2 regions of the Pedomonas sp. V897 genome follow, and region 1 is predicted to be linked to the other one. Evidence: predicted binding sites of a transcription regulator. Region 1 holds the regulator's gene; the other holds the start of a gene.
What was found. Region 1 encodes LexA, which represses DNA repair genes until DNA is damaged. Its sites were predicted from a motif close to GTTCCNCNCTTGTTCT; they were not measured.
Positions count from the first base shown of each region.

Region 2: a site for LexA is predicted at 6,917-6,932, ahead of recA (recombinase RecA). Genes of this name have one in related genera too.

Region 1 is NZ_JBPPGG010000002.1:378,758-393,782, forward strand. Features, by position in the region: gene ACSJJU_RS07735 (glutathione S-transferase family protein) at 1-258, opposite strand, end outside; gene ACSJJU_RS07740 (citrate synthase) at 533-1,819, opposite strand; gene gltX (glutamate--tRNA ligase) at 1,859-3,292, opposite strand; gene ACSJJU_RS07750 (ComEC/Rec2 family competence protein) at 3,354-5,555, shown strand; gene lexA (transcriptional repressor LexA) at 6,012-6,734, opposite strand; gene ACSJJU_RS07760 (molybdopterin molybdotransferase MoeA) at 6,790-7,995, opposite strand; gene moaC (cyclic pyranopterin monophosphate synthase MoaC) at 7,997-8,503, opposite strand; gene trpC (indole-3-glycerol phosphate synthase TrpC) at 8,507-9,307, opposite strand; gene trpD (anthranilate phosphoribosyltransferase) at 9,307-10,335, opposite strand; gene ACSJJU_RS07780 (anthranilate synthase component II) at 10,332-10,925, opposite strand; gene ACSJJU_RS07785 (divergent polysaccharide deacetylase family protein) at 11,325-12,209, shown strand; gene trpE (anthranilate synthase component I) at 12,493-13,938, opposite strand; gene ACSJJU_RS07795 (peptidyl-prolyl cis-trans isomerase) at 14,014-15,025, opposite strand, start outside.
Region 2 is NZ_JBPPGG010000002.1:676,939-691,963, forward strand. Features, by position in the region: gene ACSJJU_RS09080 (hypothetical protein) at 1-210, opposite strand, end outside; gene ACSJJU_RS09085 (alkaline phosphatase family protein) at 500-2,257, opposite strand; gene alaS (alanine--tRNA ligase) at 2,805-5,477, opposite strand; gene recA (recombinase RecA) at 5,801-6,865, opposite strand; gene ACSJJU_RS09100 (ATP-binding protein) at 7,011-9,482, opposite strand; gene flhB (flagellar biosynthesis protein FlhB) at 9,625-10,722, opposite strand; gene fliR (flagellar biosynthetic protein FliR) at 10,724-11,482, opposite strand; gene fliQ (flagellar biosynthesis protein FliQ) at 11,490-11,753, opposite strand; gene ACSJJU_RS09120 (hypothetical protein) at 12,116-12,535, shown strand; gene ACSJJU_RS09125 (hypothetical protein) at 12,708-13,205, shown strand; gene fliE (flagellar hook-basal body complex protein FliE) at 13,282-13,608, opposite strand; gene flgC (flagellar basal body rod protein FlgC) at 13,702-14,109, opposite strand; gene flgB (flagellar basal body rod protein FlgB) at 14,142-14,576, opposite strand.

The DNA.
Region 1 (15,025 bases):
ATCGTCGGCGTAGAGCGTGCCCGGCGCATAACGGGCGCACAGGTACCGCACGATGGCGTTGGACTCCCACAGCACCAGGTTGCCGTCCTCCACCACCGGGATCTGCTGGTTGGGGTTGAGCGCGGCGAATTCCGGGGTGTCGAGCTGGCCGAAGGCACCGCCCACGTCCACCCGGGTGTAGGGGACACCCACTTCCTCCACACACCACTGCACCTTCCTGACATTGTTGGAATTGGCCCGGCCCCAGATCTTCAGCATGACGCGCCTCCTGCGATTGGCCTTGTGCGGCTGTCGGATGTGATAGCCTGGCAGAGAGCGGAAACGCCCCGCGGGAGTCAAGACGGCCCACTGCAAGGCAGGCATCACACGGCGGCATAGCGCCTTGAAGGGGCAAGGAAAAAGCGCGCAACACCAAAGGGCCCAGAGGACAAGGGCGCAAAGGAAAAGGGCGCAGGTTCGAGTGAACCCGCGCCCCGTTCCGGTTCGGCAAGTGCCGCCAGCGCTTAGCGCTGGTTGATGTCGCTGCCAGCGCTTAGCGCTGGTTGATGTCCACGTAGTCGCGCTGGGTGGCGCCGACGTAGAGCTGGCGCGGACGGCCGATCTTCTGCGAGGGATCCTCGATCATCTCGTTCCACTGGGCGACCCAGCCCACGGTGCGGGCGAGGGCGAACAGCACGGTGAACATGGTGGTCGGGAAGCCGATCGCGTTCAGGATGATGCCCGAGTAGAAGTCCACGTTCGGGTAGAGCTTCTTCTCGATGAAGTAATCGTCGTTGAGCGCGATGTGCTCCAGCTCGCGGGCCACGTCGAAGATCGGGTCCTTGACGTTCAGGCGCTCCAGCACTTCCTTGGCGGTCTGCTGCATCACCTTGGCGCGCGGGTCGTAGTTCTTGTAGACGCGGTGGCCGAAGCCCATCAGACGGAACGGATCGTTCTTGTCCTTGGCGCGGGCGATGTATTCCTTGATCCGCGACGGCGTGCCGATCTCGCGCAGCATGTTGAGCGCGGCCTCGTTCGCGCCGCCGTGGGCCGGACCCCACAGGCAGGCGATGCCCGCCGCGATGCAGGCGAACGGATTGGCGCCCGACGAACCGGCCAGACGCACCGTGGAGGTGGAGGCGTTCTGCTCGTGGTCGGCGTGGAGGATGAAGATGCGGTCCAGCGCGCGCTCGACGACCGGGTCCACCTCATAGGGCTCGGCCGGCACGGCGAAGGTCATCTTCAGGAAGTTGCCGGTGTAGGACAGGGAGTTGTCCGGGTACTGGAAGGGCTGGCCGACCGAGTACTTGTAGGCCATCGCGGCGATCGTGGGGATCTTGGCGATCATCCGGTGGCTGGCGATCTTGCGCTGCTCGGGGTCGTTGATGTCGGTGGAGTCGTGGTAGAAGGCCGACAGCGCGCCCACCACGCCGCACATGATCGCCATCGGGTGCGCGTCGCGACGGAAGCCGCGGTAGAAGTTGGCCAGCTGCTCGTGCACCATCGTGTGACGGGTGATGGTGTAGCGGAACTGCTCGTACTGCTCCTTGGTCGGCAGCTCGCCGTGCAGCAGGAGGTAGGCCACTTCCATGAAGTTGGACTTCTCGGCCAGCTGCTCGATGGGATAGCCGCGGTGGAGGAGAATGCCCTTGTCGCCGTCAATGTAGGTGATCTTGGACTCGCAGCTCGCGGTGGAGGTAAAGCCAGGATCGTAGGTGAACATGCCGGTCCCGCCGTAGAGCTTGCGGACATCAATGACATCCGGCCCGACAGTGCCGCTCAGAATGGGAAGGTCGATCGTACCATTCCCGGTGTTTAACGTAGCCGACTTGTTCGTCATATCTTGTCCTTACCTATCCCCTAACGCGAGTCTGTGTCGTTACTTTCCCGACGCTGCTGCCGAAATCGCATCTTCAATGCGGCCGAGGCTCTCCTCCCTACCAAGCCCCGACAGCACGTCGAAAATGCCGGGCGAAGTGGTCGAACCGGTCAGCGCTGCCCGCAGGGGCTGTGCCACCTTGCCCAATCCCACTCCCAGACGTTCCGCCAGGGCGCGAACCGTTGCCTCCAGGGCATCCGTTCGCCACTCGGCGGTGTCCGCCAGCGCCTTATAGGCTTCCCGAAGCACTTCGGGTGCTGGCGGTTGTAGCAGCTTTATTGCGCCCGCGTCGAGCGGAATTGGGCGGGTGCGAAAGAAGAAAAGCGCGCTCTGTGCCAATTCAACCAAGGTTTTCGCGCGAACTTTCAACTCCTTGATATTGCTTTGCAGCATGGCGCGCTCCGCGTCCGACAGCTGCCGCTCCAGCAGGGACTCGATGCGCGGGACCACCAGCGCGGTCAGACGGGCGTCGTCGGCCTCCCGCATATAATGACCGTTGAGGTGTTCGAGTTTCTTCATGTCGAAGCGCGAGGGCGAACGGCCCACCGCTTCGATGGAGAACCACTCGATGGCCTGCTGGCGGGAAATGATCTCCTCGTCGCCATAGCCCCAGCCCAGACGCAGGAGATAGTTCTCCACCGCCTCCGGCAGGAAGCCCATCTCGCGGTATTCGGTCACGCCCAGCGCGCCGTGCCGCTTGGAGAGCTTGGCGCCGTCCGCGCCGTGAATCAGCGGGATGTGGGCATAGACCGGCTCCGGCCAGCCCAGCGCCCGGATGAGGGCGAGCTGGCGGAAGGCGTTGTTGAGGTGGTCGTCACCGCGAATGACGTGGGTGACGCCCATGTCATGGTCGTCCACCACCACGGCCAGCATGTAGGTGGGGGTGCCGTCCGCCCGCAGCAGGACCATGTCGTCCAGCTGCTCGTGGGAGACGGTAACCTCGCCCTGCACCAGATCGCGGATGGTGGTCTCGCCGGTTTGCGGCGCCTTGAGGCGGATGACCGGCTTCACGCCCGCAGGCGCTTCGGACGGGTCGCGGTCGCGCCAGCGGCCGTCGTATTTCATCGGGCGGCCCTCGGCGCGGGCCTTGGCGCGCATCTCCTCCAGCTCCTCGGGCGTGGCGTAGCAGTAGTAGGCCTTGCCCTCCGCCAGAAGCTGGCGGGCCACCTCCGCATGGCGCTCGGCGCGGGCGAACTGGTAGGTGATCTCGCCATCCCACTCCAGATTGAGCCACTTCATGCCATCGATGATGGCGTCAATGGCTGCCTGGGTGGAGCGTTCGCGGTCCGTGTCCTCGATGCGGAGCAGGAACTTGCCGCCGAAGTGGCGGGCGAACAGGTAGTTGAACAACGCGGTGCGGGCACCGCCGATGTGGAGGAAACCGGTCGGAGATGGCGCAAAGCGCGTGACCACCGGGGTTGGACTTGAACCCATCGTACACCTGACCGAAACTGGTGGTTAAAATCGTTGGGGCGGCTCTAGCACAGCGGGGCAAGTGGTTCAAACGTCGCATGCCGAAACAGGGGCGGAAATCCGTCCGGACGGCCGGCCGGACCGGGGAATCGCCGGGCCTGCCGGTGTTGCTGCCGTTGCCGGTGCTGTCGCTGCGCGCCTTGACGGCCTGCTGCTGGCCGAGCGGGAGCAATGGCCGCTGTGGCTCCCCGTGGCGCTGGGCGGCGGCATCGCCGCGTGGTTCGCCCTGCCGGGGCCGCAACACTGGCTGGCAGCCATGGCCGCCTTGCCGGGGCTGGCGCTGCTGTGCTGGCGCGGCGGCGTTGCCGGGCGACTCCTCGCCCGGGCGGCGGTGCTGGCGGCGCTGGGCCTCGCGCTCGCCTGGGCGCGGGCGGAGATGGTGCGCGCGCCGGTGTTCCCGCTGGCGGGCGCGGCGCGGGAGCTGACGGGGACGATCGAGTCGCGGGAGGCGCTGGCGGACGGGCGTACGCGGCTGCTGATCCGGGTGGCCGCCATCGAACGGCTCGCCCCGGAAGAGACGCCCGCACGCGTCCGCCTGACCAGCCGTCAGGCTCCGGGCGCGGCGGTCACACGCGGCGCGCGGGTGCGGCTGAAGGCCTGGCTCCAGCCGCCGCCCGGCCCGGCGATCCCCGGCGGCTACGATTTCGGCCAGCGCGCCTGGTTCGACGGCGTGGGGGCGGTCGGCGCGGTGCTGGGCGCGGTGACGGTCGAACGGCCCGCTGGTCACGGGGCGGGCCTCCCGGACGCGGTGGAGACGGCGCGGGAGCGGCTGAGCGCCCGGCTCAAGGCCCGCATTGGCGGCGAGGAGGGGGGCATGGCCGCCGCGCTGGTGACGGGGGACCGCTCGGGCCTGCCCGAGGAGGTGAGCACGGCCATGCGCAACAGCGGCCTTGCCCACCTCATCTCCATCTCCGGCCTCCATATCGGCCTGGTGACGGCGCTGGTCATGCTGCTCGTCCGCCGCCTGCTGGCACTCTCCCCCTGGCTGGCGCTGCGCGTGCCGGTCAAGACCATCGCCGCCCTCGCGGCCGCGCTGGCAGCGGTGGCCTACACGCTCATCGCAGGCGGCAGCCTGCCGACGGTCAGAAGCTGCATTGCCGCCCTCATCGTGCTGGCGGGGCTTCTCCTCGGCCGCCAGGCCATCAGCCTGCGGCTGGTGGCGGCAGGTGCGGGGGTGATCCTCCTCGTCCGGCCCGAGGCGGTGCTGAACCCCAGCTTCCAGCTCTCCTTCGCGGCCGTGACCGGGCTGGTGGCGCTCTACCAGTCGCGCCTTGCCGACCGCTGGCTGCGCCGCCAGCAGGGCGACGGCCCCCTCGCGCGGGCGCTGCGCTGGGGCGGGGCGCTCATCCTCAGCAGCCTGGTGGCGGAGGCCATGATCGCCCCCATCGCCATCGCCCACTTCAACCAGACCGGGGTCTATGGCGTCGTCGCCAACTTCATCGCCATCCCGCTGACGAGCGTGGTCGTGATGCCGGGGCTGATGGCGGCGGTGCTCGCCGAGAGCGTGGGCGGACTCGATTGGGTAACCGCCTGGGTGCGCGGCGGTATCGCGCTCATCCTCGCCCTGGCGCGGGAGGTCTCAAGTTGGGACGGGGCGGTCGTTCATTGGCGGACGCTGGATACGGCGGCCTTCGCCCTCCTCATGTTCGGCCTGCTCTGGATCTGCCTGTGGCGCACACGCCTGCGCCTCGCCGGAGCGGCAGCCGTTGCCGCCGGGCTGGCGCTGGCCGCGACCACCCCCGCGCCCGACCTGTTCGTCAGCCGGGACGGCGCCCTCATCGCGGCGCGGCTTGACGACGGACGCCTGGCCTTCTCCAGCCTGCGCCGGGGTGGCTTCACGCGGGAGATGTGGCTGGAGGAAAGCGGGCTGGACGCCTCCGCCGCCACCTCGCTCACCGACGCGGCGGACGCGCATCTGCTGCCGGACTGCCACGAAACGGTGTGCCGGGCCGCCCTGTGGCGGGCCGGGCGCTGGTGGACCGTCACGCTTGTGCGCGGCTGGCTCGACGCCCCCGCCTTGCGCCAGCTCTGCACCGGGAGCGACATCGTCGTCGCGCCCCGCCGCCTGCCGCGCTGGTGCGCGCCCCGTCTTCTGAAACTGGACGCCCCCGCGCGCGACCGCCTCGGCGCGGTCACCCTGCGCGTCCGCCCTGACGGCCGGATCGCCATCGAGGGTGCCGAAATCCGCCGTGGCCGCCACCCTTGGGCCGCTGCCGGGCAGTGAGATGGGGTAGGGTGAGGCGAGGGGGAAGGGATGTTTGCAGGGGTCTCGGACCCCTGCACCCCGTCGTTTTCAGGGACGTGCCCGGTCAGACGGCGGTGCAAATGCCGGTTCTGTGGCGGCGCCTGACAGGGCAGGGCAAGGGGCCGGATCAACCGGACAGCCCGAACAAGAAAACAGCAACACGAGGGGGAAAAACAAGAGGAGGGAGAACAGGAGGGGGAAGAACAAGAGGAGGGGGAAGAACAAGAGGAGGGGGAAGAACAAGAGGGGAAGAACAAGGGAGATCGCGGGAAGGGTCGGCAGGAGGGCCTCACACCCTCCTGCGATAGGCACGCAATACCCCGCGATCGATACGTTCCGTGGATACGTTCCGTGATCGATGCGCCCCGCGATCGATGTGTCCCATGATCGACGCGCCCTGCAAGCACGCCCCGGACAGCCGGGGAGTCGCCGGGCTCAGTACCGGCGCATCAGGCCGACGAGCTTGCCCTGGATGCGGACACGCTTGGGGTCGTACACCTGCGTCTTGTAGGCGGCGTTGGCCGGTTCAAGCCGCACCTTGCCTTCCTTGCGGCGCAGGCGCTTCAGCGTGGCCTCGCCATCGTCCACCAGCGCGACGATGATGTCGCCGTCCAGCGCATGGTCGGCCTTGCGGATAATGGCATAGTCGCCGTCCAGAATGCCCGCCTCCACCATGGAGTCGCCGGAGACCTCCAGCGCAAAGTGCTGGCCCGGGCCAAGCAGGGCCGGAGGCACGGCCAGCAGACGGTCGCTCTCCAGCGCCTCGATGGGAACACCGGCCGCGATGCGGCCATGCAGCGGAATTTCCACAAAGGCCGAGTTCGATGCCGCAGGCGATTCCTTCGGCTTGCCGAAGCTGCCGCGCACCACGTTGCCAGCGGCCGCAATCGCCGCATCCCGGTCGCTCGCCAGCTGCGGCTTGGCGCCCCGGGCGGGAGCCGCCGCTTCCGGCAGACGCAACACCTCCAGCGCGCGCGCCCGGTTGGGCAGGCGGCGGATGAAGTTGCGCTCCACCAGAGCATTGATGAGCCGGTGCACGCCGGACTTCGATTTGAGACCGAGCGCGTCCTTCATTTCCTCGAACGACGGGGAGATGCCGGTCGTCTCGAGGCGCTGATGGATGAAGATCAGCAGATCATGTTGCTTGCGGGTGAGCATGCCCAAGTCCTTGTGGAACAGACTATGAACGTTCTATGAAAGTTCCACACGGGCGTCAATCGTTGTTGAGGGGGAGAAACGCGACATTAGACCCTTTTTCCGCGGCCGGCGCGTTGGCGGGGCGGATGAGCAGGGCATTTGCCGCCTCGAGGCGGGAGAGCATGGCGCTGTCCTGCACCGGGAAGGGGGTGATCTCCCAGCCGCCGGGTCCGGCCGTCACCGCCGCCCGCTGGTAGTTGGCGCGCGGCCCGTTGGCCGGCAGACCCACCGTCAGCCGGGCCTCGAGCGGCGCGGGGAAGGGCGCCGCCGCCCCGAGGAGATGGCGTACCAGCGGCAGCAGGAAGAGCTGGGCACACACATAGGCCGAGACCGGATTGCCCGGCAGGCCGATGGCAACCGCGTCGCCCAGGCGGCCCAGCATCATGGGCTTGCCCGGACGCATGGCGATCTTCCAGAAATCGATGGTGGCGCCCGCATCGACCAGCGCCGCCTGCACATAGTCATGGTCGCCCACCGACGCGCCGCCGACGGTGACCAGAATGTCCGCCTCGGCCGCAGCCTTGGCGAGGGCGTCGCGGATCACGTCGTGCCGGTCCGGCAGGATGCCCAGATCCCGCACCTCCGCGCCCGCCGCCCGGGCAAGGCACGACAGCATGACGCCGTTGGAATTGATGATCTGGTCCCGGCCCGGCGTCTCGCCCGGCGGCACCAGCTCGTCGCCGGTCGAGACGATCACAACACGCGGCCGGGCGTAAACCGGGGCAGTCCCATGCCCCGCTGCCGCCATGAGGGCAATGGCCCGCGCGGTGAGCTTCGCGCCCGCCTGCAACAGCACGGCCCCCGCCGCGAAATCCTGCCCCGCCTTGCGGACGTGGCGGCCGGGAGCAGCGGGCAGATCCTCCATGATGCGGATGGCCCCGTCCTCGTAGGCCACATCCTCTTGCAGGATGACCGTATCCGTGCCCTCGGGGATCGGCGCGCCGGTCAGCACCCGCACGGCTGTGCCCGCCTCGACCGTGCCATCGAATGCCTTGCCCGCAATGGCCTCGCCGATGACCGGCAGGATCATGCCGGGGGCAATGTCCCGGAAGCAGACGGCATAGCCATCCATCGCGGAGGCATGGAACGGCGGCTGGGAGAGGAGGGCGGTCACATCCTCGGCGAGATAGCGGCCATGCGCCTCGGCCAGAGGGACGGCCTCACGCCGGCGCGCGCCCGCCGCAGCCAGAACACGGGACTGCGCCTCCGCCACGCTCAGCATATCACGCCTCCGCCTGATCAGCCTTGTAGGTGCCCGACTTGCCGCCCGTCTTTTCCAGAAGGCGGACGCCCTCGATCCGCATGGATTTGTCCACCGCCTTGGCCATGTCATAGATCGTGAGCAGGGCAACGCTTGCGGCCGTCAGCGCTTCCATCTCGACGCCTGTCTGGCCGGTCGTCTTCACCATGGCGGAAACGGTTATGGCCGGCGTCTGCTCCTCCAGCGCGAAATCCACCGCCACCTTCTGGAGGGGCAGGGGATGGCACAGCGGAATGAGGTCCGAGGTGCGCTTGGCCGCCATGATGCCCGCAATCCGGGCGACAGAGAGCACGTCGCCCTTGGCAATGGCGTTGTCCCGAATGGCAACGAAGGCCTCCCGCGACATGACGATCCGCCCGGTCGCCACCGCCCGGCGCTCCGTGGCGGCCTTGCCCGAGACATCGACCATGTGGGCTTCGCCCCCCGCGCCGATGTGGGTGAGGCCGGTGTGGGACGGGTTGCCCGACACAGGCTACTCCGCCGCCAGCCCGAGCAGGGACCGGGTGGCCGCCGTCACGTCGGCCTGCGCCATGAGGGACTCGCCTACCAGGAAGGTGGTGACGCCGTGGCTGGCCAGCAGATCCAGATCCGCCTTGGTCCTGAGGCCGCTCTCGCCGACGATGAGATACCCCTGCGGCAGCATGGCCGCAAGCTCAACCGTCGTGTTAATATCAACCGTCATCGTCTTGAGATTGCGGTTATTTATGCCAAGCATACGGGAGTTGAGCCGGGTGGCGCGCTCCAGTTCCTCGGCGTTGTGAACCTCGACCAGAACGTCCATGCCAAGGCTTTCGGCCGCTGCTTCCAGCTCGGCCGCCTGACTGTCCTCAAGGCCCGCCATGATCAGCAGGATGCAGTCCGCCCCGATGGCCCGGGCCTCGACCACCTGATAGGGGTCGATCATGAAGTCCTTGCGCAGCACCGGCAGGGGCACCGCCCGGCGCGCAGCCCGCAGATAGGCGTTGCTGCCCTGGAAATAGGGCTCGTCGGTGAGGATCGACAGGCAGGTCGCACCGCCCGCCAGATAGGCTTCCGCCAGCGCGGGCGGGTCGAAGTCCGCCCGGATCAGGCCCTTGGACGGGCTCGCCTTCTTGATCTCGGCGATCAGGCCATAGCGCTTCTCCCGCCGCGCCTTCTCCAGCGCGTCGAGAAACCCGCGCGGACGCTCCTGCGCCCGGGCGTCGGCCTCCAGGGCGGAAAGCGGCCGGGCCAGCTTGCACTGGGCCACATGCTCGCGCTTGGTATCCAGAATTCGTTGCAGAGTGTCGGTCATCAGTCGCGCTTCGTCATCTCAATCCAGCGATCCAGCAGCCCGGCCGCCCGGCCGGTGTCGATGGCGTCCGCCGCCTGGGCAATACCCTCGGCGAGGGTGGCGGCCTTGTCGCCCACCACCAGCGCCGCCGCCGCGTTCAGCACCACGGTGTCGCGGTAGGCACCCTTTTCGCCCGCCAGCATGCGGCGGAGCGCAGCGGCATTGTGCTCCGCATCACCGCCCCGGATCGCCTCGATGGGGGCAGGGGTCAGCCCCAGCTCCTCCGGCGTGACGGTGAAGCGGCTGACATGACCGTTGCGGGTCTCGGCCACCATCGAGGGGCCAACCAGCGACAGCTCGTCCATGCCGCCCGCGCCGAAGATCACCCACGCGCGCTCGGCCCCCAGCCGGCCCAGGGCTTCCGCCATGGGCGTCACCCACTTTTCCGAATAAACGCCAATGACTTGCCGAGTGACGTTCGCAGGGTTGGTCAGCGGGCCAACCAGGTTGAAGATGGTCGGAATCCGAAGGGTGCGGCGCACGTCCGCCACGGCCTTCATCGCCGGGTGGTGGGCGCTGGCGAGGATGAAGGTGATGCCCAGCTCGGCAAGGCAGCGCTCCACATGGGCCGGCTCGTGGCCGATGACGACGCCAAGCGCCTCCAGCACCCCCGCCGAGGAGGACTTGGACGTGGCCGAGCGGTTGCCATGCTTGGCCACCGGCACGCCGCACGCCGCCGCCACGATGGCGGCCGCCGTCGAGACGTTGAGGGTGAACAGGCCATCGCCGCCGGTGCCGCAGGTGTCGATCGCACCCGCAGGCGCCGCCACCGGAATGGCGCGGCGGCGCATGGCACTGGCCGCCGCCACCAGGTCGGACGCGGACTCGCCCAGCATCTTGAGGCCCATGAAGAAGGCCGCAATCACCGCATCGGGCACATCGCCGCCCATGATGGCATCGAACGCGGCCGCCGCCTGCTGCTCGGTCAGACGCTGACCGGACGCCAGGGTGTTGAGAAGGGCGGCGAAATCAACCAGAGGGCCGCTCATGCCGCCACCTTCCGCGCCGGCAGGCCGCACAGGGCAAGGAAATTGCCGAGAAGGTCGTGTCCCGCTTCCGTGGCGATGCTTTCCGGGTGGAACTGCACGCCATGGATCGGAAGCTGCCGGTGCTGAAGGCCCATGATGATGCCGTCTTCCGTTTCTGCCGTGATTTCAAGACATTCGGGCAAAGTCTCGCGCTCGACGATGAGCGAGTGATAGCGGGTCGCCTGGAAGGGGTTGGGCAGCCCGGCAAAGACGCCCTTGTCCGTATGACGCACGGCAGACCGCTTGCCATGCATCACCTGCGGCGCGCGAATGACACGGCCGCCGAACGCCTGACCGATCGACTGATGCCCGAGGCAGACGCCGAGAAGGGGGACAACGCCCGCAGCCCGCGCGATCAGGTCGAGGCAGATGCCGGCCTCGTTGGGCGTGCAGGGGCCGGGGGACAGCAGCAGCCCCGCCGGGCGCAGGGCCAGCACCTCGTCCACAGTGGCCTGATCGTTGCGGATGACGGTGGTTTCAGCACCAAGCTCGCCCAGATAATGGACAAGGTTGTATGTGAAACTATCATAGTTATCGATAACAACGATCATGGCGTCTAACCAAAATTCACATGGACAGATCGGGGGCATGGGCCGACACTGGAGGCCTTATCAAGGATTTTGCGCCAATTTGCCATAATTTTCGTGCTCGAACCCCGGGGACCCAAGTTACAAAACATCATGACCGAGCGTACTTCCACAGAACCGGGCACAGGGCCGAACAGCGGATCGGGCACGAAGGAACCAGCAGGGAAAATCCGGGACTCTGTCGATCCAGCCAGGCCCGCATCCAGCCCGGACGATGCCACCACTGACGATCACCGGACCGCGTGGTCCGGGTCGGCCTGGACCCGCCGCGCGGTGGCGGGCGGGCTCTTGGCTGCCGTCGCCGGGGGCGCCGTGTTCGCCTTGCGGCCCGGGGCCCTTCCCAGGACGCGCGATGGCGGAACCGTGCCCCTGGCCCCGCCACAGCCGGAACCGGCGGAGGCACTGCCGGACGCGTTGCCGGACGCGTTGCCAGCCGAGCCGCTTCCCGATGAGATGGCGCGCGTCGTGCCGGAGGCAAGCGTCGCCGGGCAACCCGCGCCCCAGCCCCCCGCCGTGGCAGAGCAGCCGGACGGGCGGCCGCAGATCGCCATCGTGATCGATGACCTCGGCCTGAAGCAGGCGGAGACCCGCCGCGCCATCGCTCTGCCGGGCCCGCTGACGCTGGCGTTCCTGCCCTATGGCGAGGCCCTGTCCAGCCACACGCACGGCGCACGGGCGCGGGGGCACGAGGTGATCGTCCACCTGCCGATGGATCCGGGCGCACGGGCCAACCCGGGCCCGCAAGCCCTGCGGCTGGGCCTCGACCCGGCCGAGATGGAGCGGCGCCTCGCCTGGAACCTGGCGCAGGTGCCAGGGCACGCAGGCGTCAACAACCACATGGGCAGCGCGCTCACCGAGAACGCAGCGGCCATGTCGCTGGTGCTGGAACGGCTGAAACAGGACGGCGGCTATTTCCTCGACTCCCGCACCACCGCACGCTCCGCCGCCCGGGAGATCGCCGCCCGGATCGGACTGCCCTACGCGGAGCGGGACGTGTTCCTCGACAACGATCTGGCTGCCACCGCCATCGAAAGACAACTGGCGGAAACAGAAACACTGGCACGCCGCTACGGCACCGCCATCGCCATCGGCCACCCGCACGCACAAACCCTCTCCGTGCTCGAAACCTGGCTGCAACAGGCAGACGCAAAGGGCTTCGACGTGGTCCCGGTCAGCACCATCATCGCCACGCGCGGCTCACCCCTGTGGCGGCTGGCCCGCGACCGCAAGGGCCGGGCGGGGAGTTAGAGATTATCTCTTTGGTTTTGAATCTCTTTGGTTTTTAGGGTTTTTGCAGGAGGGTCGCGGACCCTCCTGCACCTCCCATTCGTTTCAGGGGCGTGCGCCTGATGAAGGGCGCGGCCCTTTTCTTTGACAGATTCATTGGGACGTGCGTGTGGTGACGGGCGCGGCCCAGTTCTTTGCTGAATTCATTGGGACGCGCGGGTGATGACGGGCGCGGTCCGATAAACGAAAAGGGGGTGCAGGGGGATTATAGATCCCCCTGCGAAAAAGACAGAAACTCAAACGATCAGGGCTGGTTGCCCTGGGCCTCGCGGGCGAGCCGCACCGCTTCGCGGGCTGCGGCGAACAGGGCGCCGGCCTTGGCTTCGCATTCGCGTTGTTCGTAGGCCGGGTTGCTGTCGGCGACGATGCCCGCGCCGGACTGCACGTGCATCACGCCGTCCTTGACGATGGCGGTGCGCAGTACGATGCAGCTGTCCATGGAGCCGTCCGCCGAGAAGTAGCCGACGCCGCCTGCGTAGGCGCCGCGGGCTTCCGGTTCCAGTTCGTTGATGATCTCCATGGCGCGGATCTTGGGCGCGCCGCTGACCGTGCCGGCCGGGAACCCTGCCATGAGGGCATCGACCGCGTCATAGCGGGCGTCGAGGCGGCCGCGCACGTTGGAGACGATGTGCATGACGTGGCTGTACATCTCGACGAAGAAGCGGTCCGTCACCTTCACCGTGCCGGGGGTGGAGACGCGGCCCACGTCGTTGCGGCCGAGGTCCAGCAGCATGAGGTGTTCGGAGAGTTCCTTCGGATCGGCCAGCAGGCTTTCGCGGTTGGATTCGTCCTCCTCGGCGGTGCGGCCGCGGGGGCGGGTTCCGGCGATGGGGCGGATGGTCACGTCGCCGTCGCGCACCCGCACCAGGATCTCCGGGCTGGAGCCGATGACCGAGAAGCCGGGCAGGTTGAGGAAATAGAGGAACGGCGAGGGGTTGATGCGCCGCAGCGCCCGGTACAGCTCGAACGGGGGCAGGGTGAAGGGCGAGGAGAACCGCTGCGCCAGCACCACCTGGAAGATGTCGCCCGCCGCGATGTACTCCTTCGCCTTCAGCACCATGTCCTGATAGGTGCCGGGGGCGAGATGGGGCGTGATGGTGATGTCGGGAATGTCCTCGTCCCGCCGCGCCGTCTCGGGCAGGGGCCTGGCCAGCCGGGCGGCCACGGCCATCAGGCGCTCGACGGCCTGATCGTAAGCGGTGCGGGCATCGAGCGCGCCCGGGTAGACCGGGGCGATGAAGAACAGGTCGTCCTTCAGGCGGTCAAAGACCAGCAGCACCGTCGGGCGCAGGAAGAACAGGTCCGGCAGGCCGAGGGGGCTGTCCTTGGGCTCGGGCAGGCGCTCGACGAGGCGCGTGGTCTCGTAGCTCATGTAGCCGACAAGGACGGAGAGGGCCTTCGGCAGGGCGTCCGGCACATCCATGCGGCAGGAGGCGATGAGCGCGCGCAGCTCGGCGAGGGCATCGCCCGCGCAGGGCTCGAAGCGATCGGGCGCGTTCAGCGCATCGCGGGCGATCTCCGCGCGATTTCCCCGGGCCCGCCACAGCACGTCCGGCTGCAGGCCGATCATCGAATAGCGGCCGCGCACCGCGCCGCCTTCGACCGATTCCAGCAGGAAGGACGCCTGATCGTCCAGCCCCACCTTGAGCATGGCGGAAACGGGCGTCTCCATATCCGCCACCCGCCGCATCCAGACGCACTGGGGGTGGCCCGCCTCGTAACGGGAGGCGAAGCCGGAAAACTCGGGGAAGATGTCCACGAACAGTTACTCCGCGCTACCCGAGAGCAGCTGGCTGCGCACCTGGCGCAGCGCCGCCTCGTTGATCTTGACGCCCACTTCCGAGCGGATGGCCTGCGCAAAGGCGGAGGCCAGCTCCATCTCCGCCGAGCCCTGGATTTCCTGCTGGGTGGCGACCTTCAGCATGATCGCGTCCGCGCCCGGCCGGGTTTCGATGTTTTCCACCTTCACGAGGAAGAAGCCCTGACCGCCCGGCGCGGGAACCGCCTCCACCTCGCCGAGGCGCACGGAGAACATGGCGCGCACCGGCGGCGGCAGCTGATCGCCGCGCTGCATGGCGTCGATGCGGCGCACGGTGAGCGGGCGGGCCGGCTCCAGCCCCTGCTTGCGGACCGCCTCATCCAGTGACTGGCCCTTCTTGACCGCCGCGATGATGGCCTCGGCCTCGGCCTTGGCCTTCTTCAGCATCTGGTCCGCGCGCCAGTTGGCCGTCACCTGATCCTTGATCTCGGCGAGCGGACGCGGGGTCGGCGGGGTGATGCTCTCGATCTGCGCGACGTAGTAGACGTCCTTCTCCAGCTCGTGGATCATCGGGTCTTCGTCCTGGCGCATGTCGAACACCTGGCCCAGCATCGCCTTGACCTGCGGCGCCAGCGCGACCGGCTGGCCGTTCTTGTCCTGCCCGAAGCGGGTAACGCTGGGCACGGTGACGAGCGGCAGGTTGTACGTCTTGCTGATCACGGCGAAATCGTCGCCGTTCGCCAGCGCGTCCTCGATCTCGCGGCTGAGCTCGTAGAGGCGGTCAATGGCCCGCTCGCGGCGCAGGTTGCGGGTGATCTCGTCCTTCACGGCCTCAAACGGGCGGCCTTCCACGCGGGTGATGCCGGTGGTGCGGAACAGGTGCCAGCCGAGTTCGGACTCGACCGGGCTGGTGACCGTGCCCTGCGGCATACCGAAGGCGGCGGAGGCGGCGGCCTCCGAAGTGTCCTTGGCCAGCTGCTCGCGGGTCAGCTCGCCCAGGCTCAGGTCGCTCTCCTCG
Region 2 (15,025 bases), 300 kb from region 1:
CAGCGGCGCGCGGATCAGCGCGAAGGCGACCCACGCCAGGGCGAACGCCACCGACAGCACCGCCAGCCAGATCGCCAGCGAGGCGAGCAGGATCAGCATTGCCACCGCGCTCGCCGCCATCAGCAGGCGCGACAGGCGGCTCTGCGGCTTCCAGCTGTAGGTCCGGTCCGCGCCATCGCGGGTCAGGGTGATTTCATAGCCGTCGGTCATGCCCCCAATGTAAGGATCTTGCGCCCGCCCGCAACCGCTCCGGCAGCGCATCGAGACGACCCGACGGAATTTCCCGCCCGCTGTCCCTGGGGACAAGGCCACGCTTATCCACAGTTTCTGTGGATAACGCTGTATATTCTGCATGCACAACGGTCTTTTGCCGTTGATTTTATTGGTGTTTCAGCGTTTTGCCGAAAAAAGCGGCACGAAAAACGGGCGGGAGCCGCCGGCCCCCGCCCGTCCATCCGAGGGGGCCTGCCGCCCCCTCGCCTGTCCCGTGTCTGTTGCCTTACGGCTTCGCCACCGCCGGGCACGGACCGGTGCCGAAATCGCCCAGGTCGAGGCAGCGGCCGTCCAGTTCCCCGTCCGGCTGGATGCCGAGCACGTGGGCCAGCGTCGGTGCAATGTCCACGGTGCGGATGGGCAGCGGCCGCTCCTCCGGCGTCACGCCCGGCCACCAGAACAGGATCGGCACGCGGCGGTCATAGCTCCAGGCGGTGCCGTGGCCGGAGATGTAGTAGTTGACCTTCGGCGTCTTGATCTGGAGGTAGGGCTTGAACGTCACCGTCAGGTCGGCGATGCGATCCGGCGCGGCGCTGAGGGCCTGACGCTCCTGCAGGGTGAGTTCGTCCGGCAACTTGGTCGGGTCGACCGGCGTGTTCACCAGCGTTTCCTTGTCAAACACGGCCACCACTTCCGGGCGCTGGCGCAGCAGCGGCATCGCCGCCTGGAGAACCGTCTGCCGGAATTCCGCCGAGGGCGTGCGGCCGTTGCGGTCCACCACCCACAGCTGGTCGATGCCGGAGGCATAGATCGGGTCGAAATCCAGCCCCAGTTGCGTGCGCAGAGCGCTGTTCAGGTCCGCGGCAAAAGCGATAGGGTCAACGCGGCCGGCCTCGGGCAGGCCCTGCGTGTGCAGCCGCTCGGGCACGTCGATGCCGCCATGGTCGGCCGAGAGCACCACCAGGAACGGCACGCCGAGCTGTTCGAGATCGCTCAGGAACCGGCCAAGCTGCCGGTCGAGCCGGGCCTGCTGGTCACACATCTCCGGCCCCTGCGTGCCGTAGCGGTGGCCAACGTAGTCGTTGCCCGAAAGGCTGATCGCCAGCAGGTCCGGGGCCTCGCCCTGCCCCAGCTTGAAGGTGCGGATCAGCTCCCGCGCGCCGTCGAGCGTCAGCTCGTCCATGAACGGCGACCACATGAACTGGTCCTTGACGAAGGTGGGGCTCTTCACGTCCCACGCCACGGGCGGCAACTGCGAGCGCCAGGGCGTGCCGTTGATCACCCAGTCGCGCTCCAGCGCCTTGCAGCTGGGCTCCGCGTAGGTCCACACCGGCGGGGTGTTCTTCCAGTACTCCTGAATGCGCTTGTTGAGCGCCGCCATCGGAGCCAGCGCCTTCTCGCCCGACTGACCCGCCGGAACGAAGGTGGTGAAGCCATGGCCCGGCGCCAGCCAGAACTCGCCATCGGCCTTGTGGCCGCCCATGTTGATCGCGCCGCGGTCCTTGCCGGAGACCGCAAACACCCGGCTCTTGGGCGATTGCGCCTTCAGCCAGTCGCCAAGCGTCAAGACCCGCAGCTTCTTCGGGCTGCGGCCTTCGGTCGGGTCCGCCTTGGGATCGTGCGCCGGGCGCATGTCCGTGTCCTCAAGGCAGTAAACCTCCCGGCCCAGCGCCGGGTCGAAATAGTCGTTGCCGACAATGCCGGTGGTGCGCGGATGATGACCCGTCAGCAGCGTCGAGTGGCCCGGGCAGGTCTCGGTGCCGCCGTGCGTCTGGTAGCCGTTGGCATAGGTGATGCCCTCGTTGCCCAGCCGCTTGAGGCCGCCCGTATAACGGCCACGCCAGCCGCCAAACAGATTGGCGCTGAACTGGTCAACGGAAATGGCCACGATCAGCCTGGGGCGCTCCCCCTTCTGCACGGCCGGGGCAGCCGAAACCGCCGCCTCTCCCGCCGCCTGCTCCACAGCCGAAGCCGGCCCCGCACAGGCAAGCGCAACCACGCCCGCCGCCGCCAATACCATCTGCTTGAACGCTGAATGCCCCATGCTGAACTGCCTTCTTACAAGACCTCACAAAAACACCAAAAGACGGCCCCCCGGACGTCCCCTGCACCCGGTCTCTCCGCTTCTTGTTGCAGGAATAATACAATGCCGTGACACCAGCGCGAGGGCCAAACGCCACGCTCGGGGCGTTTTTTTTGAACAACTTTCGTGATTTTCGTGATTTTCGGGGGGCCATGATTGCAGGAGGGTCTCGGACCCTCCTGCACCTCCCATTCCCTCATCGGGACGCACCCGGTCGTTCCGGCGCATCCACGGGAGAACGGGCACGGCCCCATTATTTGGGCCATCTGCCAGGAGAACGCCGGAAACACGGCCCGATCATTTGAACCGCCTGTCAGGAGGGCGCCGGGAACACGGCCCGACAAACAGATGGGAGCGCGAGGGGCAAGCCCCTCGCATCATCCATCAAATTGAAAACAACAAGTTGAAAACAACCCGCCCTCGGCATGGGCGGGGTGCCGGGGCAGATGGTTCTACCCCGGCGATTTCCCGAGCGGTCTGGCCAGGCGATCTGGCCGAGCGGTCTGGATCAGGCCGCGACGGCCTGGCCGATCAGCGCCTTGACGGCGGCCAGTGCCTCGGCGGCGGCGGCGGCGTTGGGGCCGCCGCCCTGGGCCATGTCGGGGCGGCCGCCGCCGCCCTGGCCGCCGACGGCAGCCACGGCTGCCTTGACCAGATCGACAGCGGAGATGCGGCTGGTCAGGTCGTCGGTCACGCCCACTGCGACGGAGGCCTTGCCGCCGTCGGTGGTGACCATGACCGCGACGCCCGAGCCCAGTTTGGACTTGGCGCCGTCCACCAGGCCGCGCAGCTCGCGCGCCGGGAGGCCGTCGACCACCTGGCCGAGGAAGTTGATGCCGTTCACCTGTTCGGCGGCCGGGCCGCCGGAGGCGCTGGCGCTGCCGCCGCCGAGCGCGAGGGCGCGCTTGGCTTCGGCCAGTTCGCGTTCCAGCTTGCGGCGCTCTTCCAGCAGCGCCGCGACGCGCTCGACGATTTCCGCCGGGCTGGTCTTGAGCGTGGCGGCCACGGCTTTCACGCGGGCTTCCTGTTCCTCGAAGTAGCGGCGCGCGGCTTCGCCGGTGAGCGCCTCGATGCGGCGCACGCCTGCCGACACCGCGCCCTCGCCCACGATGGCGAACACGCCGATGTCGCCGGTGCGGTTGACGTGGGTGCCGCCGCAGAGTTCCACCGAGAAGTGGCCGCGTTCGGACTCCGGTTCGTCGCCCATGCTGACCACGCGCACTTCATCGCCGTATTTCTCGCCGAACAGCGCCATGGCGCCAGCGGCGATGGCCTCGTCCGGCGTCATCAGCCGGGTTACCACCTCGTGGTTTTCGCGGATGCGGGCGTTCACGTCCGCCTCGACCGCCGCGATTTCCTCCTCGGAGAGGGCCTTGTTGTGCGAGATGTCGAAGCGCAGCCGGTCGGGCGCGACCAGCGAGCCCTTCTGGGTGACGTGCGCGCCGAGGCGGCGGCGCAGGGCCTCGTGCAGCAGGTGGGTGGCCGAGTGGTTGGCGCGCAGCGCGGCGCGGCGCGTGCTGTCCACGAGCATTTCCAGCTGGTCGCCCACGCGCACCGTGCCGGCCTTCACCTCGCCCACGTGGACGTGGATGAGGCCGAGCGGCTTCTGGGTGTCGCTGATTTCGATTTCGAGGCCGCCCGGGCCGCGCAGGAGGCCGGCGTCGCCCATCTGGCCGCCGGACTCGCCGTAGAACGGCGTCTGGTTGGTGACGATGCGCACCTGCTCGCCGGCCGACGCGCTGTCGACGCGCGCGCCGTCCTTGACGATGGCGACCACCTGCCCTTGCGCGGACTCAGTGGAGTAGCCGACAAATTCGGTCGCGCCCGCTTCCTGGGCGAGGTCGAACCACACGGTCTCGGCCGCCTTTTCGCCCGAGCCGGCCCACGCCGCGCGGGCGGCGGCCTTCTGGCGCGCCATTGCCTCGTCGAAGCCGCCCTTGTCGACGGCGAGGCCCTGCGTGCGCAGCGCGTCTTCGGTCAGGTCGAGCGGGAAGCCGTAGGTGTCATAGAGCTTGAACGCCACCTCGCCCGGCAGGGCCGCGCCCGGCGCGAGGCGGGACACTTCCTCGTCGAGGAGCTTGAGGCCCTTGTCGAGCGTCTGGCGGAAGCGGGTTTCCTCCAGCTTGAGGGTTTCGCGGATCAGCGCGTCGGCGCGCACCAGCTCGGGGTAGGCCGCGCCCATCTGGTTGATGAGCGCCGGGACCAGCCGGTGCATCAGCGGCTCCTTCGCGCCCAGCAGGTGGGCGTGGCGCATGGCGCGGCGCATGATGCGTCGCAGCACGTAGCCGCGGCCGTCATTGGAGGGCAGCACGCCGTCGGCGATGAGGAAGCTGACCGCGCGCAGGTGGTCGGCGATCACGCGGTGCGAGACGCGGCCTTCCGCGTCCGGGTTGGTGCCGGTGGCCTCGGCGGAGGCGAGGATCAGCGCCCGCAGCGTGTCGGTGTCGTAGTTGTCGTGCTTGCCCTGGAGCACGGCGGCGATGCGCTCCAGGCCCATGCCGGTGTCGATGGACGGGTGAGGCAGGTCGATGCGGGTGTCCGCGTCCACCTGCTCGTACTGCATGAACACCAGGTTCCAGATTTCGGTCCAGCGGTCGCCGTCCTCGTCGGGCGAGCCCGGGGGGCCGCCGGGGATGTGCGGGCCGTGGTCATAGAAGATTTCGGAGCACGGGCCGCACGGGCCGGTGTCGCCCATGGACCAGAAGTTGTCCTTGGTGGGGATGCGGATGATCCGCTCGTCGGGCAGACCGGCGATCTTCTTCCACAGGTCGAACGCCTCGTCGTCCGTGTGGTAGACGGTCACCAGCAGGCGGTCCTTCGGGATGCCCCACTCCTTCGTGATGAGCCGCCAGGCGCAGTCGATGGCGCGCTCCTTGAAGTAGTCGCCGAACGAGAAGTTGCCCAGCATCTCGAAGAAGGTGTGGTGGCGGGCGGTGTAGCCCACATTGTCCAGATCGTTGTGCTTGCCGCCGGCGCGCACGCACTTCTGCGCGGAGGTCGCCGTCTTGTAGGGGCGCGTCTCCAGCCCGGTGAACACGTTCTTGAACGGCACCATGCCGGCGTTGGTGAACATCAACGTCGGGTCGTTCCGCGGGACGAGCGGGCTGCTCGGCACCACCTCGTGGCCTTCGCGCCGGAAGAAGTCGAGGAAGGATGAGCGGATATCGTTGGAACTGGCCACGCCTTTCGCCTCTTTGTCTCGTTGCGAGCCCGGGGCCTGCCCCGGGTCTTTTGTCAATCCGCGCCTGACTTAAGCCGTATGCGCCCCGGTGAAAAGAGGGATACGCACTTGCCGCGCCCTTTGCCGCGCTGCGAAGACAGGGAACCGGGCGGCAAACCGGGCAGGAGATCGGGCGGGGAACCGGGCAGGAAAAGGCCGGGCGCTTCCCTGTTCGTCACACGGAAACGCCCGGCCACATGGCACAGACTTTCTGCGATCGGTCCTCGACAGCGTGGACAGCGTGCCGCCCTGATCCGCCCGCTGCCGCCTGCCGCCTGCCGTCCTCAGATGTCGTCGTCCTCGCTGGGCGCGGACATGAGCGCCTCGGAGACGAGCCCGGCGTTGCGGCGGATGGCCGCCTCGATGGCCGCCGCCAGGTCCGGGTTCTCCTGGAGGAACCGCTTGGCGTTCTCGCGGCCCTGGCCGATGCGCTGGCTGTCGTAGGAGAACCAGGCGCCCGACTTCTCGACGACGCCGGCCTTCACGCCGAGGTCGAGAATCTCGCCCATCTTGGAGACGCCCTCGCCGTACATGATGTCGAATTCCACCTGCTTGAACGGCGGGGCCAGCTTGTTCTTGACCACCTTGACCTTGGTCTGGTTGCCGACGATCTCGTCGCGCTCCTTGATCTGGCCGGTGCGGCGGATGTCCAGACGCACCGAGGCGTAGAACTTGAGGGCGTTGCCGCCGGTGGTGGTCTCCGGGCTGCCGTACATCACGCCGATCTTCATGCGCACCTGGTTGATGAAGATCACGGTGCACTTGGACTTGGAGATGGAGCCGGTCAGCTTGCGCAGCGCCTGGCTCATCAGGCGGGCCTGCAGGCCCACGTGGCTGTCGCCCATCTCGCCTTCCAGCTCGGCGCGTGGCGTCAGCGCGGCCACCGAGTCGACCACCAGAATGTCGATGGCGCCCGAGCGCACCAGGGTGTCGGCGATCTCCAGCGCCTGCTCGCCCGTATCCGGCTGCGAGATCAGCAGCTCGTCGATGTTGACGTTGAGCTTGCGGGCGTAGACCGGGTCGAGCGCGTGCTCGGCGTCGATGAACGCCGCGATGCCGCCCGCCTTCTGCGCCTCGGCGATGGCGTGGAGCGCCAGCGTCGTCTTGCCCGAGGATTCAGGCCCGTAGATTTCGATGATGCGCCCCCGGGGCAGGCCGCCGATGCCCAGCGCCATGTCGAGCCCGAGCGAGCCGGTCGAGATGGTCTCGATCTCGACCCCCGAGCTGCGCTGGCCCAGCTTCATCACCGAACCCTTGCCGAATGCCCGGTCGATCTGTGCCAGTGCGGCTTCCAGTGCGCGCGTCTTGTCCATAGAGTCTTTCTCGATCACCCGAAGAGATGCAGACATTTCTTTTCTCCCGCATAGAGGCACAGAGCGTCGAACGCAACGGAAGGCTTTGTACCTGTTTTGTTCTCGATTGCAAGCTTGGCCGCCAACCCCTTGATTCGATTGGGCCGGACCGGGGCGCGAGGGGATCTCTCCCCTGCCCGCCTCAGCCGTTGAGCTGGTTGCTTGATTCGTGGTGCGCGGGCTTGCGGCCGATGACCTCCCGCACCGCCTCCGCCAGTTCCTGCACCGAGAACGGCTTGGGCAGGAAGGTCACGTCCGGCACGTCGATGGAGCGGCGCAGCTGCTCCTCCGCATAGCCGGAGATGAAGATGATCTTGAGGTCCGGGTAGCGCTCGCGGGCGTGGTGCACCAGGGTCGGCCCGTCCATGCTCGGCATGACCACGTCGGTGATGAGGAGGTCCACCTGCGCTTCCAGGCCCTCCATCACCTCCAGCGCCTCCTCGCCGTTGTTGGCGGTGAGCACGTTGTAGCCCTTGCGCTCCAGCGCCCGCTTGGCGACGGCGCGCACCATGGCCTCGTCCTCCACGAGGAGCACGGTGCCGTGGCCCCAGGTATCGACCACCGCGTCGCGCGCCCGCGCCTCCTCGGCGGCCTGTTCCTCGGCCACGGCCACATGGACCGGCAGGTAGATGGTGAAGGTGGTGCCCCGCCCCACCTCGGAGTCGGCAAAGATGAAGCCGCCCGTCTGCTTGACGATGCCGTAGACGGTCGAAAGGCCGAGCCCCGTGCCCTTGCCCACTTCCTTGGTGGTGAAGAACGGCTCGAAGATCTTGCCCAGATGCTCCTTCGGGATGCCGTGGCCGGTGTCGGTGACGGCGATCACCACATAGTCGGCCGGCGGCATGATCTGGTAGCCGAGGGTCTTCACGTCGTCCGGGCCCACCTGGTAGGTGCGGATGGTCAGCTCGCCTGCGCCGCCCATGGCGTCGCGCGCGTTGACCGCCAGGTTGACGATCACCTGCTCCAGCTGGCCCGGGTCGGCGCGCACCGACCCCAGGTTACGGCCGTGGATCATGTTGAGGGTGATGGTCTCGCCCATCAGCCGCTTGAGCAGGTTGGACAGCTCCGCCAGCACGTCGGAGACCTGGAGCACCTGCGGCCGCAGGGTCTGCTGGCGCGAGAAGGCGAGCAGCTGGCGCACCAGGTTGGCGGCGCGGTTGGCGTTCTGGCGGATCTGGTTGAGGTCGCCGAAGTCCGCATCGCCCGGCGCGTGGCGCAGCAGCATCAGGTCGCAGTAGCCGATGATGGCGGTGAGGATGTTGTTGAAGTCGTGGGCGATGCCGCCCGCCAGCTGGCCCACCGCCTGCATCTTCGTGGCCTGGGTGATCTGCTGCTGGAGGCGCCGCTGCTCGGCGTCGTCGCGCAGGGCGATGACCGCCGCCGCCTCGCCGATGCCGATGTGGGTGATGCTGAGCCGCACCGGATCGGCCCGGTTGCCCTTGAGCCGCACCTGCACGTCCCGGTTGGCGAGGCGGCCGCTGGAGACGCTGCGCACCACCTCCGCCAGCATGCTGGCGTCTTCCTCGTGCACCAGATCGACCGGGTAGAGCGGCGTTGCCTCCGGCTTGATGCCGACGGCAGCGGTGAAGGCCCGGTTGATAAAGCGGAAGCGGCTGTCCCGGTCCACCGTGGCGAAGCCGAACGGCAGGCTGTCCAGCAGCCCGTGGACGATGTCGCCCACCGCGCCGCTCGCTGCCACCGTGTTCGCGGTCTCGCGCAGGAGCAGGTAGACATAGCCATAGGGGTCGCCCCCGCCCTGCCCCATCAGCGGAATCTCGGCCAGCCGCACCGGCACCGACGTGCCGTCCGCCGCGCGCAGCAGCACCTCGCTGCTCTCGGTCAGGATGAACAGGGCGGTCAGGTCGCGCCCGGTGAGATCCGCCGCCGCATGGCCCGAAATCCGGCCGCAGGCGGCGTTGACCGCCAGCACCCGCCCGTCCCCGTCGGCGGCGATGAGGCCGATGTCCGCCTGGCTCAGCCAGTCGCCCACATGGCCTGCGGCCACGTCCACCACGCCGGCAAGCGTCAGGCTCCGCTCCGACGGGCGCACCCGCCACAGCAGATGGCCGGCCGGGTCGTCCGCCCGGCGGCAGGTCACGTCAAGTTCGCTTTGCCGCCCCTCGACGACGCGGGTCACGCTGACCAGCGCGATGCCGTCGCGCCGGGCCTGCTCGGCCACCCGCTCCAGCGGCGAGCGCGCTTCCGGCTCGACGCCCGCCAGCTCGAAGGGCGAGGGATAGCCGCCGCACATCTGGCCATAGGCCGCGTTGGCGCACACCAGGGCCCCCATCCGGTCCGTCACCGCCACCGCGTCCGGCTGGTTGTCGATGGCCGCCCGCACCAGGGCGCGGCTGACGCCCGCGGGGCGCTCCTGATGTCCCGACGCCCACGCATAGGCCACGCCGCCGGCCGCCAGCATCAGGGCGAAGAACAGGATGCTCACTTCCCAGATGCCCGTGCTCCAGCCGATCAGGGCGGCGGAGGCAAGCCCGAGCGTAACGACGGTCGCCGCCACCCACAGCACCTGGGTCGAGCCCGGCTCGGGCGGCAATCCGCCGACCAGACCCGCGCTCTCCAGCCCGCGCTCCTCTCCTGAGAACCATCGTGCGATCATGCGCGTGTGTGACCCGTCCCCGTGCTGAACTCCCCGCCCCCGGACGTTGCCCGAAAGCCTTCCCGCGTCAAGGGGATGATTGCGCCGATGCGCCGCCGGAACGGCCGGACTCCTGCCGGAGAGCGCCGCAGTGCCCCCGCCGTCATGGGCGCGACGGCCGTTTGGGCAGCGGCCGCCCCCGCAGCTTCATCACGTAGCTGATGACCTCGGCCACCGCCTTGTAGTGCTCGGGCTTGATCTCCTCGTCCAGATCGACACTGGCATAGAGCGTGCGGGCGAGCGGCGGGTTCTCCACAATCGGCACCTTGTGCTCGCTGGCCACCTCGCGGATGCGCAGCGCCAGGCTGTCCACGCCCTTGGCCACCACCTTGGGCGCGGCCATGGCGGCCTGATCGTATTTCAGCGCCACCGCGAAGTGGGTCGGGTTGGTGATGACCACGTCGGCGGTCGGCACGTTGGCCATCATGCGCTGGCGCGAGCGCTCCAGCCGGATCTGGCGGATGCGTGCCTTCACATGCGGGTCGCCCTCGCTCTGCTTGAACTCGTCCTTCAGTTCCTGACGGCTCATGCGCATTTTCTTCATGAAGGCGAAGCGCTGGTAGACAAGGTCGCCAACCGCGATCACCGCGACGATGATGACCACCGCCAGCAGCAGCTTGACCACCAGCCCGCCCGCCAGCGCCAGGATGTCGGGCGCGGAGCCGAACAGGGCGGTCTCCAGCCGGCTGCCGTAGGGCCACACCACCGCCACGCCGACGATGCCCACCACCGCGCACTTGGCCAGTGTCTTGAGGAACTCCACCAGCGACTGCATGCCGAACATGCGCTTGAGGCCGGTCAGCGGATTGAGCTTGGACCACTTGGGCGACACCCGCTCCCACGACAGGGTGGGCCGCCCCTGCATCAGGCCGCCCACCACCGCGCACAGGAACAGTAGCGCGAGCGGCGCGGCCAGCACCGCGCCCGCGTTGAGGGCGATGCCCGCCATCAGGCTCTGCGCGCCCCGGCCGTCCAGCGGATAGGCGTTGGCCTGGCCGAGCAGGTTGGTGAACAGCGGGGCAAGGCCGCGCCCGATGTTGCCCACCATGAAGGCGACCACCGCCAGCGCGCCGCCCAGAATGGCGATGTGGCGCATCTCCGCGCCGCGCGCCACCTGGCCTTTCTTGCGCGCCTCCTCCAGCTTGCGCTGGGTTGGTTCTTCCGTTTTCTGGGAGTCGTCCTCGCTGCTGCCCTCGGCCATCTCAGCCTCCCGTCAGGGCCCGCAGCCCCTCGCCGAAGCGGTCAAGGAACACGGTCATGATCGTGCCGATGAGCGTCAGCAGAAGCAGCAGGGACAGAATGATGCCCAGCGGCTGGGCGATGAAGAACACCTGGATCTGGGGCGTCAGCCGGGCCATCAGCCCGAGCCCCACGTTGAACACCAGGCCATAGACCAGAAACGGAGCCGCCATCTGCAGGCCCAGCGCAAAGGCCTGGCTCATCATGTTCACCGACAGCGAGGCGAAATCCCCGAGCATCAGGTCCGCGCCCGGCCGGAACAGGGCGTAGGAGCGCACCATGCCCGCCAGCATCAGGTGGTGCAGGTCGGTTGCGAACACCAGCACCACGGCGAGCACGCTGAGGAAGCGGGAGATGACGATGGTCTGCCCGCCCTGGCTGGGGTCGAAAATCATCGCGCCGGACAGACCGCTCTGGAAGCCGATGACCGTACCCGCCAGCTGCACGGCGGAAAACAGGATGCGCACCGCCATGCCCAGCATCAGGCCGGTGGCGATCTCGCCGATCAGCAGCGCGGCGGTGGCGGGCAAGGTCGTGGGCATGGGCGGCAGGGAGACCAGCACCACCGGCAGCACCACCAGCGACAGCACGAGCGCGAACAGCAGCCGCACGCGGGCCGGCACATTTTCATCGCCAAGGGCAGGCATCACCATGAGCATGCTGCCGAGGCGGGAGAAGACGAGAAAATAGGCGGTGAACTGCGCCGTCATGAAGTCGGGCACGGCGCACCTACCCCGAGATGATTCGCTGGGCCAGCCGCTCCATCAGTCCGCCCATCAGCCGGCCCATCAGCGGCGCGGTGAGCAGCAGCACCAGAACCATGGCGATGAGTTTGGGCACGAAGGTGAGCGTTGCTTCCTGAATTTGCGTCAGGGCCTGAAGGAGGCCGACGCCGAAGCCGACCACCAGCGCGACCAGCAGCAGTGGCCCGGCCACCATCAGCATGGTGAACAGGCTGTCGCGGGTAACGTCGAGAATGTCGGCTCCTGTCATGCGTCCACCTTGGCTGAGCATGGTGAAGAGATGGTTAAGGCCGGGGGCGCGAAATGTACATGGCGGAAATGGCCGCCGCGCGCCGTTTTGCGCCCCGAACGACCGATCCGTCTTTTCACTGCCCGCGGCAAAGGCTATGTCTGGCGCGGCTGACTCTCCGGCAGGCGATTGCCGCGTCGATCTGTTCAGCCCGACCCCCGCATATATTCTTGCTTTAGTCTGACTTTTGCTTCTGAATGCGGGCTAAAAAAATAAATAAAAAGGACTAAGAGAGGGAGCCTGGGATGCGAACCGTATCCGATGACCTTCGGTGCACCTCCGAAGCATGCCCTGACGAGCGTGTCATCCTGTGCGTGGAGTTGATGCCTGCGGACCATCTGCTGCTGTGGTCGTTCCGCGAACTGGTGACGGCGCGGATGGAAGGGCGCGCGGTCCGTCAGGCGCTGGGCGGTCTCAAGGGCGCACCCGATCGATCGGTCACGCTCCTTCTTCGTCTGCTCATTGCCGAAGTGGTTTCCGTCGCGAAGCGCGGACTGGTTTTTGGCCTGCCCCATTGCCAGCGCCTGCTGCCGGACGAGCTCACCCTGCTGGCGGCCATTGACCGCCTTCAGGTCGGTGACGAGGCCCGCGCCTGCGTCCTGCTTCAGAAACTCTGCGCCAATGGCCCCATCAACGGCCTGCGCGAGGCAGCCGGCCATCTGGCAAAGGCGCTGCGGGAGCGGGGCAACCTCGTGCGGGTGATGCATCTACTGCCCCCGCACATGCTGCCGAGTATCCACTGAGCCCCTGTGAGCCCTGCGGCGCCGCGCCGCGCATTCCCCCCTCACTTGACCTCCGGCCTCCTGCCGTCCTGCACGTACTTTCCGCCGCGAGGCCCAGCCCCGGCCTGCCCTTGACCCGCCTGTTTTTGCGAGTCATTATCACTTGCAACACCAAGCGGGACAGGAGTTACGCATGCCACACCAGCCCTCTCCATTCTGTGGACGGCACCCGAACGACAACCCGGTGATCCGGTGCAGCGCGCTGCCTCCCTCGGCGCAGCGGCTGCTGTGGCTCACCCGGCTGTTCATTGCCGCGCGGCTGGATTATGCCCGGGCGGAGCCCGCCCTCTCCCGCTTCGCGCTTCGGTGCAGCCGCGCGGTGCCCATTCTCCTGTGTCATCTGCTGCTGGAGATCAGCCGCCATGCCACCCGGCGCGTGCAGGTGGCGAGCCCCTGCCACGGCGCGGTGGTGGCGGACGAGCTGCGGTTTCTGGCAACGATCGATCTGGCGCAGCAGGCGGATCCGCGCCTTGCTGTCCTGGTTCAGGAGGTGTTCGGGACGGAGCGGCCGGAGTCCCTCGCGCCGGTCGTGGCCGCGACGCGCAAGCTGGGCGAGGTGCTGCTGCAGGAAGGTATCCGGGTCGAGGCGCGTTCGCTGCTGCCGGCAGACGCGCTGCCCTCGATCCATTGATCCCGGAAAATTATCGAGCCCGGAAAATCCGGGCCCCGAAAAAAAGCGGATAAAAAATCTGGCGCTGCGGGTGCCCTTAAATGGGCATCCGCATGATTTCCTGATAGGCCGAGATCACCCGGTCGCGCACGGCCACAAGGGTTTCAACCGCCATCTCCGCATTGTTGACCGCCGTCACCACGTCGATGAGGTCGGCCTTGCCCTGGATGGACTGCGCGGCCATGGCTTCCGAGTTGCGGCTGGCCTCGACGGCGTTGGTGAACATCTCGCCCAGCATGTCGCCGAACGAGGCGTTCGGCGCGCCCGTCGCCGCCTCGGGCGCAGACGGTTCGGTGCCGCCGGTGAGGGAGCGGCCGAGCGCCTGGGTATAGGCATTGGTGGCATCGAAGGCGCGAATGGACATGGTTCAGTCCCTGTTCTTTCTACACCGGTTTCCTGCGTATCAGCGCAGAAGGTCTCCCCCTGCGCTTTAGCGCGGAAGATCTCCCCCTGCGCTTTAGCGCAGAAGATCAATCGTCCTCATGGTCAGCGACTTGGCGGCTTCCACCGCATTGAGGTTGGCCTCGTAGGAGCGCTGTGCCTCCTTCATGTCGGTGGCCTCGATGACGCTGTTCACGTTCGGCTTGAGCACATAGCCCTGCGCGTCCGCTGCCGGGTGGCCGGGCATGTACACCTTTTCGAAATCGGTGGTGTCCACGGTCACCCGGTCCACCTTCACGGTGCGCGCGCCAAGCTGACGGTCGAGCACGTCCTTGAACATCACGACCTTGCGCTGGTAGGGCAGCTCGCCCGGCGACTGCGCCACGGAGTCCTTGTTCGCCAGGTTTTCGGCAACCACCCGCATGCGCAGGGACTGGGCCTTGAGCCCGGCTGCCGAAATGGCCATCGACCGTTGCAAATCCATGGGCGTTTCTCTCCCTTCGCCGTTGCGGGCGCTTAGTTGTTGCCACCCTTGCCGAGGGCTGTTTTCAGGAGGCCCGCCTGCTTCCGGTAGAGGTTGGTCAGGGCCGTGTATTCCATCTGCACATTGGCAAGCGAGAGCAGCTGGTCTTCCAGCACCACCGTATTGCCGTTGGGCTTCACCTCGAAGGAGTCCCGGCTCACCCGCGAATTGCTGTTCACGGCGGCCGGGCTGCCCAGCGCCTTCATCGCCGCCGGCATGGCGATGCGCGGCTTGGCGACACTCGGCGCGCCCGACGGGGTGGAGACCTTCGACAGCACGTCGGAGAAGTCCCGCTCCACCAGTTCGCGGGCCTCGTATCCGGGCGTGTCCGCGTTCGCGATGTTCTCGGCGATGACTTCCTGCTTGGCCTGAAGCTCGCGCATCTTGCCCGTCATGGCCTGGAAAAGGGCGATGGACGACGTATCCACAGGTCAAACCTCGTCGGCATGAAACGACAGCCTAGAATGGACCGGCAGCCTTAACAGACGGTAAACGACCCCGAAACCAACCCCCTCGCCCCGGCGCGAGAGCGCCCGCCTTTAGCCTTTGTTAGAGTAAATCCCTTTACCTGCATGGTCTTAGCTCATGACATGGGGGAAAACTTGCCTCTTTTGAGTCAACAACTTGCAGGCATAAGGAAAACTTTATGTCTGTGCCCCTCACTTGGCGATGATATGATCGGGCAGTATAATTTATGGTGCTGCGGCGGCGTGGATTGATCGACTGCGCCCTGAAGCCAGTGCCTGATCTGCCGACGCCTCGTGTAAGTGCGCACCACGGACGGACAGGCAAAGCCGGAGCGGCGCCCGGCCCGCAGCATTGTGCAACCACGTGTCACGTTCTGGGAATGGCCCCGCTTCGGCGGGGCTTTTCTCTT